Regions from separate parts of the Rhodoferax sp. GW822-FHT04A08 genome, predicted to be linked through region 2. Evidence: predicted binding sites of a transcription regulator. Region 2 holds the regulator's gene; the other holds the start of a gene.
What was found. Region 2 encodes HrcA, which represses chaperone genes, less so after heat shock. Its sites were predicted from a motif close to TTAGCACTCNNNNNNNNNGAGTGCTAA; they were not measured.

Region 1 (4,028 bases), on a different contig from region 2:
CGCCTGCGTTGTAAACGATTTCGCGCAGAGGAGCTTCGATAGCCTTCAGCACCAGGGCAATGCCGTGGTCTTGGTCAGCGTTGTCACCCTTGATGGTGCCGGCAGCTTGCTTGGCGCGCAACAGAGCCACGCCACCGCCAGCCACGATGCCTTCTTCCACAGCAGCGCGGGTAGCGTGCAGGGCGTCTTCCACGCGGGCTTTCTTTTCCTTCATTTCGACTTCGGTGGCAGCGCCAACCTTGATCACGGCAACACCGCCGGCCAGCTTGGCCACGCGCTCTTGCAGTTTTTCACGGTCGTAGTCGCTGGTAGCTTCTTCGATTTGCACGCGCACTTGCTTGACGCGGGCTTCGATGTCAGCAGCGGCGCCAGCGCCGTCGATGATGATGGTGTTTTCCTTGCCCACTTCGATGCGCTTGGCGGAACCCAGGTCAGCCAGAGTCACCTTTTCCAGGGTCAGGCCGATTTCTTCTGCGATCACCTTGCCACCGGTCAGGATGGCGATGTCTTCCAGCATGGCCTTGCGACGGTCGCCGAAGCCAGGAGCCTTCACAGCCACAACCTTCAGGATGCCGCGGATGGTGTTGACCACCAGAGTTGCCAGGGCTTCGCCTTCGACATCTTCAGCAATGATCAGCAGGGGGCGGCCAGCCTTTGCAACTTGCTCCAGGGTGGGCAGCAGGTCACGGATGTTGCTGATCTTCTTGTCGAACAGCAGCACAAAGGGGTTGTCCAGAATCGCAGATTGCTTTTCGGGGTTGTTGATGAAGTAGGGAGACAGGTAGCCGCGGTCGAATTGCATGCCTTCAACGACGTCGAGTTCGTTTTGCAGGCTCTTGCCGTCTTCCACGGTGATCACGCCTTCCTTGCCGACCTTGTCCATTGCGCTGGCAATGATGTCACCAATGGAAACATCGCTGTTGGCGGAGATGGAGCCAACCTGGGCGATTTCCTTGGAGGTGGTGGTGGGCTTGGAAGCCTTCTTCAGCTCGGCGATCAGGGCTTCCACAGCCTTGTCGATACCGCGCTTCAGGTCCATGGGGTTCATGCCGGCGGCCACATATTTCATGCCTTCGCGCACGATGGCTTGCGCCAGCACGGTAGCGGTAGTGGTGCCGTCACCAGCGTTGTCAGAAGTCTTGGAAGCAACTTCTTTGACCATCTGTGCGCCCATGTTCTGCAGCTTGTCCTTGAGTTCGATTTCCTTGGCCACGGACACACCGTCCTTGGTCACGGTGGGGGCGCCGAAAGAGCGCTCCAGAACTACGTTACGGCCTTTGGGGCCCAGTGTCACCTTGACTGCGTTAGCCAGGATGTTCACGCCTTCAACCATGCGTGCGCGGGCTTCGCCGCCGAAAATTACGTCTTTTGCTGCCATGTGATTTCTCCGAATTCAGTAAATTAAAAAAGTAAGTAACGAGGGTACTTTTGGCTGCGGCCCGGGGCTACGCCCCTTAACTTTGCTGCGCAAAGTTAGCCTGCGCCGAAAGTAAATTGCTGCGCAATTTACTTTTCAACCACAGCGAAGAGGTCGTCTTCCTTCATCACCAGCAGTTCGTCGCCGTCCACCTTGACGGTCTGGCCGCTGTACTTGCCGAACAGAACGCGGTCACCAATCTTGACAGTCAGGGCAGCGAGTTCGCCCTTGTCATTGCGCTTGCCGGGACCAACAGCCAGCACTTCGCCTTGATCAGGCTTTTCAGCAGCGTTATCGGGGATGACGATGCCGGAGGCAGTTTTGGTTTCGCTTTCAACGCGTTTGACAATCACGCGGTCGGCCAATGGGCGCAGTTTCATGAGGAATCTCCTTGGTTTTGAAACAGAGGTCAATGCAAAGTGCCAACGCCAAAGCGTCAGCACCCAGGTTGTTTTCAGTCGGCAATGTTAGCACTCGCCTGACTTGAGTGCTAATCATACGGGTTTTTTGGTCGTTTTCAAGGGCTGGTCAGCCCGACCTTGGTCGAAATACCGGACTGCGAAAGGCGCACCAGCAGCGCAGCAAATGAGGCACCTGCGGCCAAAAAGGTCACCGCTACCCATCCCCACTGAGCCAGCAACGTGCTGCCCAGGGCGGCACCAGTGGCCATTCCAACGAACATACCAACCATCAGCACGGCATTCAGTCGGCTACGGGCGGCGGGTTCAATGCCGTACACAATGGTCTGGTGTGCGATCAGCGCTGCCTGTACGCCCAGATCGAATGTGACCGCACAAACCACCAACAGCACCAACTGCGCATGGCTTGATAGCCAAGGCGCCATGGCCATGGCCACAAAGGACAACATCACCAAGCCTGCACCCAAACGGGTCACCAACTCCGGTCCACGCTTGTCAGCCAGTCGTCCGGCCAGCGGGGCGGCCAGTGCACCTGAAGCGCCAGCCAAACCGAAAGCTCCTGCGGCCGAACTGCCCAGATGGAAAGGCTCCGAGTGCAACATGACCGCCAGCGTGGACCAGAATGCGCTAAAGGCTACCGACAGCAAACCCTGGGCCAATGCAGCCCGGCGCAGGGCGGGGTAGCGGCGCCATAGATTGCCCAATGAACCCAACAAGGCAGCGTAGGGTAGGGATGTCGTTGGTTTGAAATGGGGCAGTCCCCGCATGGCCGCCACGCCAATGGCGGCAACGCTGGCCGCCGCCGCAAAGAACATGGTGCGCCAGCTGAAGTGCTCCGCCACAAAGCCGCTCACTACCCGGGATAGCAAGATGCCCAGGAGCAACCCGGTCATGACGGTGCCCACCACCCGTCCCCGATACGCCACGGGCGCCAGCGTGGCAGCGGCAGGAACGATGTCCTGTGCCATGGTTGCAGTGATTCCAATTGCCAGGCTGGCAACGAGCAATACTTGTATGGACGGTGCCAGGGCAGCCAGCAAAAGGGCCAGCACCAAAAGCGCAGCCTTGCCCAGAATGATGCTGCGGCGGTCAAACCGGTCGCCCAGCGGCGCCAGAAGAAAAAGTCCCAGGGCGTAACCCAGTTGGGTCAGCGTGGGTACCCAGCCGATGGCGCGGGTTGATGCGCTGAGTTCATCGCCGAGTACGCCCAGCATGGGCTGGCTGTAATACAGAGAGGCCACACTGAGCCCCGCCCCGGTGGCCAGTAGCAGTACCAGCGTTGCAGGAAGCTCGGTTTCAGGCGCTGGTTGTGTACCGTTGCCAGGCGCTGGGTCTTTATTGAAATTCGATGGTTGCATAACCGACATGTGTCTTTTCCTTCAGGATATTTGGAGCATGGCTGCATTGTGAAAGCCAAGAAGGAAAGGTGGTAGTAGGTTGCCAAGCATATTTGTTATACATTGAACGCATGAAAACGAGTGGCAAATTTCCTACTGACCGTATAGGTACCAAGACATCGGGTCCCATGGCCGCAGGCGCTGCAGACGCAGACATGAGCATGCTGCTCATGGGTACTTTTGTGCGCATTGTGGAGGCTGGCAGCCTGTCGGCAGCTGCTGCGCAGATGAACGCCACGCAGCCTACGGTCAGTCGCCGCTTGCAGGCGCTGGAGCGGCATCTGGGCGTGCGTCTGCTGCAGCGCTCCACACACGGCATGCGGCTGACGGTTGACGGCGAGCGCTGTTTCGAGCGAGCCAAGGAGCTGCTGGCAAGCTGGGCTGCTTTTGAGGCCGACCTGCGCGGAACGCAAAAGGAACCCCAGGGCAAATTGCGCGTGGCAGTCCCCCACGCCTTCGGACAGGAGAAATTTGTGCTGCCCCTGGCCCGCTTCTTGAAGGAGTGCCCGCAAGTCACCGTGGAATGGCTGTTGCGGGACGACGTGCAGGACTACATCGGCTCAGGTATTGATTGCGCGGTCCAGGTGGGAGAACCCAAGGATCCGGCGGTGGTGGCTATCAAGATGTCCGAGGTGCCGCGCTTCGTCGTTGCGGCGCCCTCCGTGCTGGATGATGCGCTGCCGGCCGAGGTTGGGGATCTGGCGCATCTACCCTGGCTGGCTCTGGGGACTTATTACCGCAACGAGGTGGTGCTCAGGCATAACGTGACGGGGGAGGTCCGGCAGGTTCCTATTC
Region 2 (4,028 bases):
GCGGCGTCCAGCAGGGCCTGCCCATTGGCCAGACGGCTGTGGTTGGTGTTGAGTTCGGGCCATTCGTCGGCCTGCGGGTTGAGCTTTTCCAGCTCGCCGATCTGCCAGGCCAGACGCTCACGCTCACGTTGCAGCGAGTCCTGTGCTTGCGTGGCTTTTTCCAGTGCAGCCTGGGCAGTGCGCCACGCGGCCCAGAGCTGGCTGAGTGTGGCTGTGGAAATCTTGGCGTACGCGTCGAGCAGTCCGCGTACCGCATCGGGTCGGGTCAGGCTTTGCCAGGCGTGCTGTCCATGGATGTCCAGCAACTGCTCGCCGATGCTGCGCAGCTGCTGCGCGGTGGCCGGGCTGCCATTGACCCAGGCGCGGCTCTTGCCCTGGGTGTCCACCGTGCGGCGCAGCAGCAGCGAGTCGCCCGCTTCAAAGCCAGCTTCATCCAGCAGGGCCTGCAAGGCTGGCGCATGGTCAAACTCTGCGCTCACGTCCGTGCGCGAGGCGCCTTCGCGGATCACTCCCACATCGGCACGCGCACCTGTGACCAGCTGGAGCGCGTCCACCAAAATGGATTTGCCCGCGCCCGTTTCGCCGGTCAGCACGGTGAAACCGCGCTCCAGCTCCAGCTCCAGTTCGCTGACGATGACAAAGTCCCGCAGGACGATGCGCTTCAAGGCCATGGCTCAGACTACCCCTTCATTCCAATGCATTTTCTGACGCAGCGTATCAAAGTACGACCAACCTTTGGGATGTAAGAACTTCACCCGGTGCTCGGAGCGCGTGACCACAATGCGGTCGCCGTGCATCAGGGATGCCAGACTTTGCGTATCAAAGCTGGCGCTGGCATCGCGCCCGGCAACGATCTCCACCGCGATTTCGCCCGCGCTGGTCAGCACAATGGGCCGGTTGGACAGGGTGTGCGGCGCGATCGGCACGATCACCCAGCCGTCAATGGCTGGATGCATCAGTGGCCCGCCAGCGGACAACGAATAGGCGGTAGAGCCGGTGGGGGAGGCGATGATCAGGCCGTCGGCGCGCTGGTTCGCCACAAAGTGCCCATCCACCTCCATGCGCAACTCCACCATGCCCGAACTGGCGCCGCGGTTGACCACCACGTCGTTCATGGCCAGCGCGCTGAAGACGCAAGTGCCATCGCGAACGACCCGGCCCTGAATCAGGCTGCGCTGGTCTTCCATGTAGTCACCCGCCAGCATGGGCGCCAATACTGCCTTGTACTGACCAAAGGGGATATCGGTGATGAAGCCCAGCCGACCCTGGTTGATACCGATCAGCGGCACCTTGTAGGGCGCCAACTGGCGGCCCACACCCAGCATGGTGCCATCACCACCCACCACCAGACACAGGTCGCATTGCTGGCCAATCGCGTCCACATTCAGTGTGGCATAGCGCGTCATGCCCATGTTGGAAGCGGTTTCGGCCTCCAGATACAGGTCGCAGCCCAGGTCCAGAACGTAGTTGGCGATTTCCTCCAGCGCCTGGCGAGAATGCGCGCCAGCCGGCCCGGAAATGGTGCTCTGGTACTTGCCGACCAAAGCGACTTGGCGAAATTGAGACAGCGACTTCATTCGCAAATTAGAGCACTAAAATGTTTACATGCTCGATGAACGTTCCAAGTTGTTGCTGAAAGCTCTGGTAGAGCGCTACATAGCCGACGGACAACCTGTTGGCAGCCGCACACTGTCAAAAGCATCGGGCCTGGAACTGTCGCCTGCCACCATCCGCAATGTGATGTCGGATCTGGAGGAACTGGGGCTCATCGTCAGCCCCCACACTTCGGCCGGGCGCATACCCACGGCGCGCGGCTATCGCCTGTTTGTGGACACCATGCTCACGGTGCAGCCTTCGCAATATGCATCGCACAGCCTGGCTCCGGACCAGCCGCAAAAGGTCATCTCCAATGCGGCCAACCTGCTGTCCAACCTGTCGCAGTTTGTGGGTGTGGTGATCGCGCCACGCCGCACATCGACCTTTCGCCACATGGAGTTTTTGCGCCTGTCGGAGAAACGACTGCTGGTCATCATTGTCTCGCCCGACGGCGATGTGCAAAACCGCGTGATCTTCACCGAGGTGGACTACTCACAGTCCCAATTGGTGGAAGCGGCCAATTTCCTCAACAGCAACTACGTGGGGCTGGACATCGACCAGGTCCGTACGCGCCTTCAGGGGGAGGTGGAAAGCCTGCGCTCCGAGATAGCCAATCTGATGCAGGCGGCGGTGAACGTCAGCTCGGAGGCCATGAGCAATACCGAGGATGAGGTGGTGATCGCTGGTGAGCGCAACCTGCTCTCCGTGTCCGACTTTTCCAGCGATATGAGCCATTTGCGGCGCGCCTTTGACCTGTTCGAGCAAAAGGCCCAGCTCATGCGTCTGCTGGACATCGCCGGTCAGGCTGAAGGAGTGCGCATCTACATTGGCGGCGAGAGCCAGGTGGTGCCGTTTGAGGAGCTATCCATCGTCAGCAGCCCCTACGAAGTGGATGGCAAGGTGGTGGGTACGTTGGGCGTTATCGGCCCAACACGCATGCCCTATGACCGCATGATCCAGATTGTGGACATTACGTCCAAATTGGTCAGCAACGCGCTAAGCCACCACAGCAAATAGGGCTGCGGGGCGCTGGCGGGGCCGTCAGGCCAGTGAAATGGCGTTCAGGCCGAATTCGTGCATGCCCTCGCGCAGCTCTTCAATGGAGACGATGAAGTGCTTGGAAACAATGGTGACGGCATCATTGTTGGCCGCCTGCTCCAGTGGAATGAAGGAGCGGGTGTCATTGAGCAGATCCTGCAGCCGGTGTTCCTTGGGCAGGTGAATGTAACCGCGGTAGCGTGAACCATCGTGCATCAGCACGGAAACCAGGATGGCGTTCGTTTCTTTACGCGGATCGCTTGATGATTGAGTCATGGAATTCCCCCTTGCCGTTGCCGACAATGCGCACTTGTTTGCCAGAGATTCTATCCAGCCTGGGTCCTTTTGAGAGGGTTTTCACGGATGCTGATGTTGCGCCCAGGTTTGGTGCGGCGTCAACCCCATTACAATCTCGCCTTCGGTTGGGCCGTTAGCTCAGTTGGTTAGAGCAGAGGACTCATAAGTGCGCCTTGGATAGGGCGCTTTTTCGTGGTATTCGAAGGAATACGTCCCTGGGGAATGGGGACTAAAGCAGCGACTTAGCTGACCGAAGGCAAACGTGGCGACACGAGCCTGAAATCAGCGATACCTGATGGGGAAAGCCCAAATGGGACAACAGCATGTCGTTAAAAGGCGAGTGAGGGGTAATTTGCAGCCCCGAGAGGTTCGTCAGCTATGCAAGGTATGGTGAAGGTTGAATTACTTGAACTCTAGTCCGACCGGGGTATGTTCGACAACCCTCAGACACGCAAGTTTACGTCTGAGATTTACGGTCGGGGGTGACGATTATGAGCACCCCCGAATCCTCCCGTAAGAACGGCTCCCAAGTAGGGATGACAAGGACGAAAAGAGCACCTAACCCTTGACAACGGAAAAGTGTTAACCAAGGGATTGCCTACGGGAAGTAATTCCTAGAAGTGATCAAAACTCCAGAGGTGAAAGCCTCTATAGGACACGTCATGAACGTTCTAGGGGTGAAAGATCACGGATCTTCTTTTTCCGGCGACGGGAGAAGTTATGATTGGCAACGGAACAGTGATAGTACTAGGGTCAGAGAAAAGTTGGGACGGACGCCGTATTGGTTGCAGGCAGCGGACTCATAATCCGTCGATGAAAGTCCATTGTGGGTTCAAATCCCACCCGTCCCACCAAGTATCTGATATGTGACCCCGGTAATGCGGGGTGAATAGGAAGCACTGTAGTTAGTGGTCTTCCATTGTTCCGAAAGGTTGACTCGGATGAGTCTTAAGGACCTGGATAGACTGGAAGTTCTGCGCAAGAAGAACGCCAACCCAAAGTGGATCAACGATGACCTTTACAGGCTCATGTACCGCCCTGACTTTTATGTTGTGGCATACGAGAGACTGAAAAGCAAACCGGGAAACATGACGCCG

Region 1: a site for HrcA is predicted at 1,885-1,911, ahead of groES (co-chaperone GroES). Genes of this name have one in related genera too.

What each region holds. Positions count from the first base shown of each region.
Region 1 covers NZ_JBXAMW010000002.1:50,606-54,633, reverse strand. The annotation lists gene groL (chaperonin GroEL) at 1-1,378, opposite strand, end outside; gene groES (co-chaperone GroES) at 1,507-1,797, opposite strand; gene AC1RMF_RS04805 (MFS transporter) at 1,935-3,203, opposite strand; gene AC1RMF_RS04800 (LysR family transcriptional regulator) at 3,389-4,028, shown strand, end outside.
Region 2 covers NZ_JBXAMW010000014.1:91,018-95,045, forward strand. The annotation lists gene recN (DNA repair protein RecN) at 1-671, opposite strand, end outside; gene AC1RMF_RS21410 (NAD kinase) at 675-1,577, opposite strand; gene hrcA (heat-inducible transcriptional repressor HrcA) at 1,606-2,613, shown strand; gene AC1RMF_RS21420 (DUF6812 domain-containing protein) at 2,638-2,910, opposite strand; tRNA gene AC1RMF_RS21425 (tRNA-Ile) at 3,698-3,785, shown strand.